2 regions of the Psychrobacillus sp. INOP01 genome follow, and region 1 is predicted to be linked to the other one. Evidence: riboswitches for the same ligand, from Rfam matches in the RefSeq annotation. Region 1 holds a riboswitch; the other holds the start of a gene.
The links. A riboswitch is a leader RNA that binds a small molecule or an ion and turns the genes downstream of it on or off. The one in region 1 is predicted to bind cyclic di-GMP.
Positions count from the first base shown of each region.

Region 2: another riboswitch for cyclic di-GMP. It lies ahead of KD050_RS02800 (competence type IV pilus major pilin ComGC); the one in region 1 lies ahead of KD050_RS14890 (DUF5305 family protein).

Region 1 is NZ_CP073315.1:2,998,614-3,003,233, forward strand. Features, by position in the region: gene KD050_RS14885 (S8 family serine peptidase) at 1-2,342, shown strand, start outside; cyclic di-GMP riboswitch class II at 2,675-2,758, shown strand; gene KD050_RS14890 (DUF5305 family protein) at 3,081-3,365, shown strand; gene KD050_RS14895 (sensor histidine kinase) at 3,352-4,620, shown strand, end outside.
Region 2 is NZ_CP073315.1:538,410-543,029, reverse strand. Features, by position in the region: gene KD050_RS02810 (type IV pilus twitching motility protein PilT) at 1-55, shown strand, start outside; gene KD050_RS02805 (type II secretion system F family protein) at 55-1,263, shown strand; cyclic di-GMP riboswitch class II at 1,332-1,415, shown strand; gene KD050_RS02800 (competence type IV pilus major pilin ComGC) at 1,440-1,868, shown strand; gene pilM (type IV pilus biogenesis protein PilM) at 1,959-2,930, shown strand; gene KD050_RS02790 (PilN domain-containing protein) at 2,942-3,544, shown strand; gene KD050_RS02785 (LysM peptidoglycan-binding domain-containing protein) at 3,541-4,551, shown strand; gene KD050_RS02780 (prepilin peptidase) at 4,579-4,620, shown strand, end outside.

The DNA of each region.
Region 1 (4,620 bases):
TCGCTCAAGGTGCAGGTCGTGTTGATGCATACGCGGCAGCCCACCCAAGTGTACTTGCTTATGCAGTAGACACGGCTGTTCAAAACGCAAGTGGAACAATCGTTGAAAACTTGAAGGGCACTGTAACATTTGGACCGCAATCTTTAGAGGAAGATATTTCAGTTACAAAGGAAATACTAGTCAAAGATATTCAAGGTATTGGTGGAGAATACAAAGTAACGGTTGATGTTACAAAAGAATTTAGCGACGCGACTGTAACTGTTGATAAACCTACCTTTACATTAGATGGAGAAGAATTGTTAACAGTGACGTTGACTGCGTCCAAAAATGCTGCTGCAAAAGCAGGGGATGAAATTCTAGGATACATTCACATTACACCAGCTGATGAAACTAAAACTGAAACCTCCCTTTCTGTAGACAAAACAGAACTGAACATGAAAACAGGAGACAAACTACAACTGAATGTAAAAGAAACAACAACATCAGTAGAAAATGAATACACGGAAATTTCATTGCCATTCGCTGCAGACTTTGGTGGAGAAGCAGCAACGGAAATTAGAAATATGAGCATTAATGAAACAGACTTGTCGTTTGATGGAGACGGTGTGCAAGATAAAGCTGATCTCACATTCACATTGACAGGTGCGGTTGGCCTTCACTTTGTAGAAGTTTGGGATATCATGAATCCTGACGGCGGAGAATACGGGGATGGGTACATCGGATACTTACATGCTGCGAATTCACTTGGAGCAGGATCTTGGAAGCTCACTGTTAACGGAATATACCAGCCTTGGAGTGAAGAACCTGTAACAATTATTCCTGATGGTCTATACACATTTGACTTCAATGCTTACGATGATAATATTTTTGACTATGTAGGACCAATCGTCGTGAAAACTACTGACCCAGAAATTACTGGTGCAGTAACTGAAGGGGTAGTAACAGGTCAAGTAACAGACAAATATATTGATTATAATGAAGAATTATCTTTATATGGTTTAGAGTACGATCTAAATGAAAAATTAAATGCATCGTATATTGCTACAGTAAATGGTGTAGAAACGGCAGCAGTTGACTTTGATTTGGATCAAGATGGAAGCTTCTCATTCCCAGTGACAGCTGAAACTGAATCAGTAAAAGTAATTATTAAAGACGCAGCTGGTAACATAGGGGAGCAAGTTATTGAAGGTGTAGTTCTACCAACAGAGCCAGTAAAACCAGAGGCACCAGCAACACCTGAGGAAGGAACAACACCAGAAGAACCAGCGACTCCTGAAGAAGGAACTACGCCAGAAGAACCAGCAACACCAGAAGAACCTGTAGTACCTGAAGATCCAGCAGACTCGGGGCTTAATTCGGCTAAAACTGTAAGTATTGCTTCTCTTGAGTCAAACGAAATTCCAAAGCTGACACTCGTATCGCCATATGAAAATTCAGTTCCAGCAAGCGAACCAGTTCAATCTAATAACAACATTACAGATGGTCCACCAAGCTACGGCACATTCGAGTCAGATACAGTTAAAGATGTTACAAAAGATGCGACGTACACAGTAGCAGATCCAAAAGTAGCTACTGTAACAGATGGTTTAGTTACTGCTAAAGCAGCAGGTAAAACAACTATTACTGTAAAATATGGTGGCAATGAAAAAACGGTAAACGTAACAGTTACAAATCCACCAACAGACCCAGGAAATCCTGGAAATGGAGGCGGTGGCGGAAACCCGGGTACATCTAATCCAGGAACGGGTAATCCAGGTCCAGTTAAACCTACACCACCAGTGACACCAACGCCATCACCAATTATATTTACAGACGTACCTGCTAAACATTGGGCAGCGGATTATATCCAAAAAGCTGCATTATTAGGCTTCATGAAAGGATATCCAGATGGCTCATTCAGACCAGAGCAATCTTTGACACGTGCACAAGCAACTTCCTTAATCGTTCGTGCATTAAAATTAGAAACACAAGAAGCAGCACCGTTTGAAGATATCGCGAATTTTGCGGCTGAAACAAAATCGGAAATTGCTGCGGGCTATAAATACGGCATTATCAAAGGAGATAATGGTAAATTTAAGCCTTCTGAAAAAGTAACGCGTGCACAGCTTGCTTTAATGATTGAACGCGCATATGCATTCAAAACAGGCAAAAAGTACACGGCTACTAAAATAGCACCATTCTCAGATATCGCTGCCTACGACGAAGAAACGATCAATGCAATCTCTATGCTTTATGAGCTACAAGTAGTGAATGGATCTGACGGTAAATTTAACCCATCACATCCAACTACTCGCGCACAAGCTGCAAAAATCTTCACAAACTTCATGGGTGGCTTAAAATAATGAACTAAAAAACTCTCCTTCTGTCCTATTGGATGGAAGGAGAGTTAAACTTTTAACAATAAAAATGGAATAAACTCCCGTTCCGCAAGTAAACCATCTCGAGCGCAAGTAAACCAAGCAGAACCGCAAGTAAACCCCGCTACTCCGCAAGAACCGCTCCCTAGAGAGCAAGTATCCTCCAGATGAACGCAAGTAAACACCCGATAATAGCATTCCATAAGTATACATAGCAATAGATGCCCTAACTTCGACAAAAATAGAACTTAATCAACAGCACAGAGTGACGTATTATTTAGTTTTAAATTGGTTATAATGACATAAGAAATAGCATATTTTAACAAGGATACTGTGAAATACTTCTTGTATATGGGCACCTAAGAAGTATGGAGTAATTGGTGCAACCGACCTGATTAAACTTGAGCGCTGGCTCGATTTAATTGGGTTTTTATTATGAGATGGAGGTGACAGGTTGAAAAAAAGATTAATCATTATAAAGCTAGTTGCTGTGTCGGGCTCATTCTTCTCATCACAGAGCAATATTTTCTCAACTGTCCATATAGCATTAAGGTAATAGCAGAAGAGGAAGATGCACTAATCGTAATATATAGTGTAGAACTATTTGAGACAACTGACTTAGTGAGGTTAGTAGAGGTACTTCCTCTATCTTCCCTGGGGAATGACAGAAATTTTACTTATCCCCAATTGGTGAAAACTCGAGTAAAACCAATCAAATCGGAGGTGGGCCCTATCAACAAAAAGTATGGTAAACGAATTATTACAGTGACGCAGGACATAAAAGGTGCTCCGAGGTTGATTATTAGTTTGAATTCGTTTAAATCGATTCTTCAATTGTCCGATGAAAAGGAGCTTCCAATATTTTTAAACAAGAATCCTGAGGAAGGCCGCCCGGTATTTTTTATAGTGGATGGCGATTATGTATATAGTTATGAGCCTGCGAGTAGGGAATTAGTAAGGAATACTAGAATAGATCCATCCATTAGTGGTGTATATGCGGAGAGCTAATCTAGTTTATACATTTTTAAACAAGAATCCATCGAGTAATTTGAACTTATTATTTCTTTACCGTTATATTTCTCTACTATTGACTTCGTTTTTTTATTTGTTTGGACCTCAGCCTTCGCTTGCTTTTAAAGCGGGTGTTGTTGTGTCGCTAGGCGTTGCTGCATGGGTTTTAACAGATTTACAGCGGAGATATTTGGAGTATACGAATCTAGTGAAATTGATAGTTTTGATAGAAACCCTTGGTGTAACATTGCTACTCATCCCAACTGGAGGTATTTCCAGTCCATTTATCTGGTATGCATTGAATCCCATTCTTGTAGCTGCAACCCTTCTAACCCCTAGATTTAGCTGGGGGACATTAACGTTTTACCTTGCAACTGCGACATTTATCGCTAATCAGAGTGATAGTATAATCGTCGTTTTAGAAGACATATCCTATTTTTATCTCGTCTGTATATTGATTACTTTACTTGCTAGTTTATTTTCCGGGTTAACGAAGGAACTACAGGAGCAGCAAGAAGAACTACTCGAAGTAAATGGTAAACTTGCGAATACGAATGAGAAATACCAAGAGACATTGGAGCATATTATGTCCCTTTACCATATGTTAGAAAATTTTTCTTCCAATAAAAACCCGAAAAAGCTAGCAGAGGTCATGACGATGACCTTGATGAAATGCTTACAAAAGGATACGGCTTTCTTTTGGGTAACGGATCGCGCCTTTCAAAAAAGCTATATATCAAATGAAACAACCAATAGAAGTCTAGAGATGGAGTTAACAAACGATTGGGAGCATCTACGAAAACAAAAAGGTGCTTTTACTCGTAAATATCATAACCAACAGTACTGGATGAAGATAATTAGGACAACCGAGTATATAGGAGTGATAGGCGTAAACGATTCTATTAAAACAGAAGTAAAAAACACATTTTTACTCCACCGCACTTTCGAATTTCTCGCGGAGCTTAGTGAAATGATGCTGGAAAGAATTCATATGGATCATATGATGGACCAGCTTGCGATTAGCGAAGAGCAGAATCGTATTGCCAATGAAATGCATGATAGTGTGTCACAGCGATTGTTTGGAATTGTCTATTCATTGCATAGTTTACGAGTAAAAAGTCAGAATATTTCAACTAAAGAATTAGAGCAGGAATTTGAATTCCTGTCACAGACAGCTAATGCGACGATGAAAGAGCTGCGAGCCTCTATTTATCGATTAAGTACAGTAAAAAAAGGAGAGAAACCATTTCTT
Region 2 (4,620 bases), 1.8 Mb from region 1:
GAAATTAGTATCAAACGAACAACTAGAACCCTATTTTGCGGAGAAGATGGTATAATGGCTTATTTTCAATATAATGGGAGAGATAAAAAAGGAGAAATTGTGAAAGGTATCATGCGTGCTCCAACAGCTGATGATGCAAAATTAAAGCTTCGTAAAAAAGGTATAGCCGCGCGAGAAATTTCGATGAAAACTGGTTTTTTATACCAAGATTTAAATTTAGGAAGTGGAAAAGTTCCCTTCAAGGATTTAGTTATTTTTATTCGTCAGTTTTCGACTCTCATTAAAGCGGGTATATCCATATTAGATGCGACTTCGATTTTAAAGGATCAAACTTCGCAAAAAAAATTGAAGCAAGTTTTGGCTGAAATAGAAGAGGATCTTCGAGAAGGACATCCTTTTTCAGTTGCAGCAGAGCAGCATCCTAAAGTGTTTCCAGTATTATTTACGAATATGCTAAAGGCTGGGGAAGCGGGTGGACAATTTGACGAGATTTTAGATCAGTTAGCAGTCTATTATGAAAAACAAAATGAAACGAAACAAAAAGTGCAGTCTGCGATGATTTATCCGGCAGTACTTGGTATTGTTGCAGTAGGTGTTGTTATTTTCATGATAGGGTTTATCGTTCCTAGATTTGCGGGTATGTTTACATCATTTGGAGCAGAACTGCCATTCATTACACAATTTCTATTGGATTTAAGTGCTATTTTTCAAACTTGGTGGTGGGTAGCTCTAATATTAATAATCGGCATAAGTATAGCAGTAAGTGTACTAATAAAACGTGATCCATATCGATACTTAGCTCACAGTATAATACTTAGACTACCAATTTTTGGTCCCGTTATTCAAAAGTCAACACTTGCTCGAATGACAAGAACTCTAAGCAGTTTATATGCTGCTAGCGTTCCAGTGACTCAATCGTTATTAGTAGTCCGCAATGTGGTGGAAAATGCGGTTATTGAAGAAATTATTGAAAAAGCTAGTAAGAGTGTTCAAGAAGGTAACTCTTTAGCAACTCCTATGCTGGGTCATTGGGCAATTCCTTCATTTGTATCACAAATGATTGTACTTGGTGAAAAATCGGGGACACTCGACTTTATGCTGGCAAAAGTTGCAGATTTTTATGAGCAGGAAGTGGACACTGCTGCTGAGAGATTGAAGTCTCTAATAGAACCTGCGATGATTTTGTTTTTAGCAGTAGTCATTGGAGGAATCGTGGCAGCTATAATGATTCCTATGTTTTCAATCTTTTCAGAAGTTCAGTGAAAAAAGGTTAAAAGAACTATGTGAAAAGACTTGATATTTTAGTAGTTTTAACCGATATTATTAATAATAGATGTATTGGAAGCGAAGAGTAATTGTCGAATATTTGGGCACTTAGACGATTAGGAGCAATTAGTGCACCCACCCATGCAAATAATTTGTAATAAGGGGAGAATAAAATGAAAAAATGGTTGAAAACGATTAAGAATGAAAAAGGATTAACGCTTATCGAATTATTAGCAGTTGTAGTTATTTTAGGGATTATTGCAGCGATTGCAGTACCGTCAATTTCAGGAATAATTGATAATACAAAAAAAGATGCACATGTATCGAATGCTTTAATGATTATTAGTTCTGCTAAATTAGCAGAGGCGAGTGGTGCTTGGGATACTACTGCAACTTCTACTATAAAGGGAAGTGATTTAGTAGCAGGAAAGTATTTAGATTCTATTCCTAAAGATCCGGATGGGGATGTTGGTTATTCAACTGTTATTGTAAAAAAAGAAGGTATAGTTTATTCAATTAATCTTGTTGGTTCTAAAAGAAAATTAGATGCTTCAGAAACTGACTTAAGCACTAAGGGTAGAGAAGTAGTTAAAGCTAAATAATAAAATTTTATTTGTCAATAGCCCTTTGCATTCGTGCACGGGGCTATTATACTTATATCTATAGTTTTTAAAAGAAAGGCAGGGACATGAATGCTTACATATTGGAAATCACAACCTGCTGTTTTTATTACTTTTACCCAAAGATACATACGTATTTTAGTTGGTGGGCGGAAGAATGAATATATTAAGTTTATACAACAAGTGATTGAAGAGGGGACTTTCCAGTCGGGTCAGATAGTACATGAAGAACGACTTATTCAGCAATTGTCGTCCATTGTCAAAAAACATAAACTACAAGGTATACCAACCTTTTTCTCTTTTTCTCAACATGATTTACTTTTGCGTTCCACTACAATTCCTCAATCCGTTCCTCCGAGTGAATGGAAAGGTCATCTATATTTGGAACTAGGAGAATCTTTTCATCTGCCTTTTTCCGATCCTATTATAGAAATTGTAGGGGATAATCGAGTAACAGGGAAAGACGAAGTTATTGCCCTCGCTGTTCCTGAAAAAGACGTCACTACGATTGAACGGGTACTAATGAAAGCAAAACTTAGACCGGTTATTATTGATGTTCCGTTTTTAAGTTTATATCGTTTATTTGCAGAAATGAACAAGTTAGAAGAATCTGCGCATGTGCTACTAATTCACTTAGAATTAGATGTTATGCAGTTAAGTATGTTTCATGATCATAAACCAGTTTATGTACGAACAATGGGTATTCGACCATTTGAGTCTTTTTCAGGATACGAGACACGCACTGGATTTCAATATATCCAAGTAGATGGAAATGAAATGGTGCTAGAGGATCATCTTGCTATCATAGAGAAAGAAGTTGCTCGTCTGCAATCATTTTATTTATATAATTTACGAAATGGAAAATACTCTATTGATACGATTTGTATTGCAGGGGATCACCCACTGATCCCTATTATTGCTTCTAATCTACAGACGACTGAACTCTTATCTGTGTATCAAATGACGGATGATAAATGGGCGACAAAAGAGGGTGTCCATATTCCCGCTTCTTTTGCAGAGCTTGTTGGACTTTCCTGGAAATAGGTGAATAGATAATGTATATAGATATAAACTTACTTCAGAAGAAAACGAGAAAGATAGAGTGGCTAGCCGTTGCGATTATTCTTGGTATTACTGCTCTGTCTACGGTTTTTTTTCTGTATTACTTACACCACCAAGAGAAGACTGTTGAACAACAGCTAGAAACCAATTTAGAAAATGAATTATTATTGAAGCAAACGGAGCAACAAAATATAGAGACTAGTCTCTCTGATAAAGAGCATTTAGAGATTCTCGTAGAATGGGCGGAGAGTAAACCAGTTCCTACTGTATTTTTGTTAAAACACTTATCACAAAGTCTCCCAGAACACGGGTTTATAAAGCTATTTACTTATACTACTAATAATTCTTCTGTATCACTTATAGGACAATTTGAATCTAATACTGAGGCAGCGCACTATTTAACAACGCTGAAAGCTTCGCCGTATGTTATGGAAGCAACCTTAACATCTCTCGCTACTGATATTGATACTGAGGTAGATATCACAGCTGTTAGTGATACACAACAGTTTCAGCCTCGTGTAGAAGCAAACTATGAAATTATTATAGACATAGAAAGCTTAAAACAAGCATCGGTTGAGGAGGTGCCTGCCTCATGATTCATTTTCAGAAGCAACATTGGTTAACGATTATGATAGGAATATTTCTTATATTTACTGTGGGTATTTTATATTATTTCACTTCATTTTCAACTTTGAAAGTGCATAACTTTACTCTAGAAAAACAACTGACAAATGTAAAATCAGATCAAACTACAGAAATCGATATGGAAAAGTTACAGCAAGACTTATCGGACCTAGTTGTAAAGGTACCTGTTGAAAAGCTAGTAGATTCCATTATTCTCGACCTTGAAGGTGCAGCAGTTGGCTCGGATAGTATTATATTGAATGCGGCTTTTTCTGACGTGCAGAAAGAGGAGCAACCAGTTTCACCAGCAGAAGATACTTCAATAACAGAACAGCCAACTGAAGAACAGTCATATGATTTAGATAATGAGAATGGTGAGTTACTCCCACTAGAGGAAGTGGTTGTAATAACTCCTGATGGATTAGAAGCAATTTCTATATCCTTAACGGTATTATCAAAAGACTTCGATGCTTTGACAAAGTTTTTAGAAAATATCCGAAAAAATCCACGCATTTATGTGGTTGAATCTTTTTCATTTCAAGGGTATGAAGAAGGAGAAGTATTACCAGGACCACAGGAAGATCAGCTTGAATACAGTGTAGTACTTTCTACATATTACGCACCTGTAATAACTGGAGTAGCGAATAAATTTGGATTAGTAATTCCCCCTATTTCTAATAAAAATAATCCGATATATGATGTTTTGGAGGAGCGGCAAGCTCCATCAATTGAAGAAACACCATTGAATGAAACAGAGACTGAGACTGAAGTGGAAGTAGAAGAATTTACTGAGGATGTTTCAGTACAAGGGGAACCTGAAAAGCCTTCCATTAAAACATATAAAGTGCAACCAGGAGATACACTCTATTCTATTTCTATGAAATTTTACAGATCGCGCACGGGAGAATCCATTATCAAAAAAGCCAATAAGCTAAAATCTGATATGGTGATTATTGGTGAAACATTATTAATACCATAATATGAACATGAAGGTAAAGAGGTAGATATGGAAATTATAATCATTTTTTTATTTTTCTTATACGGTCTA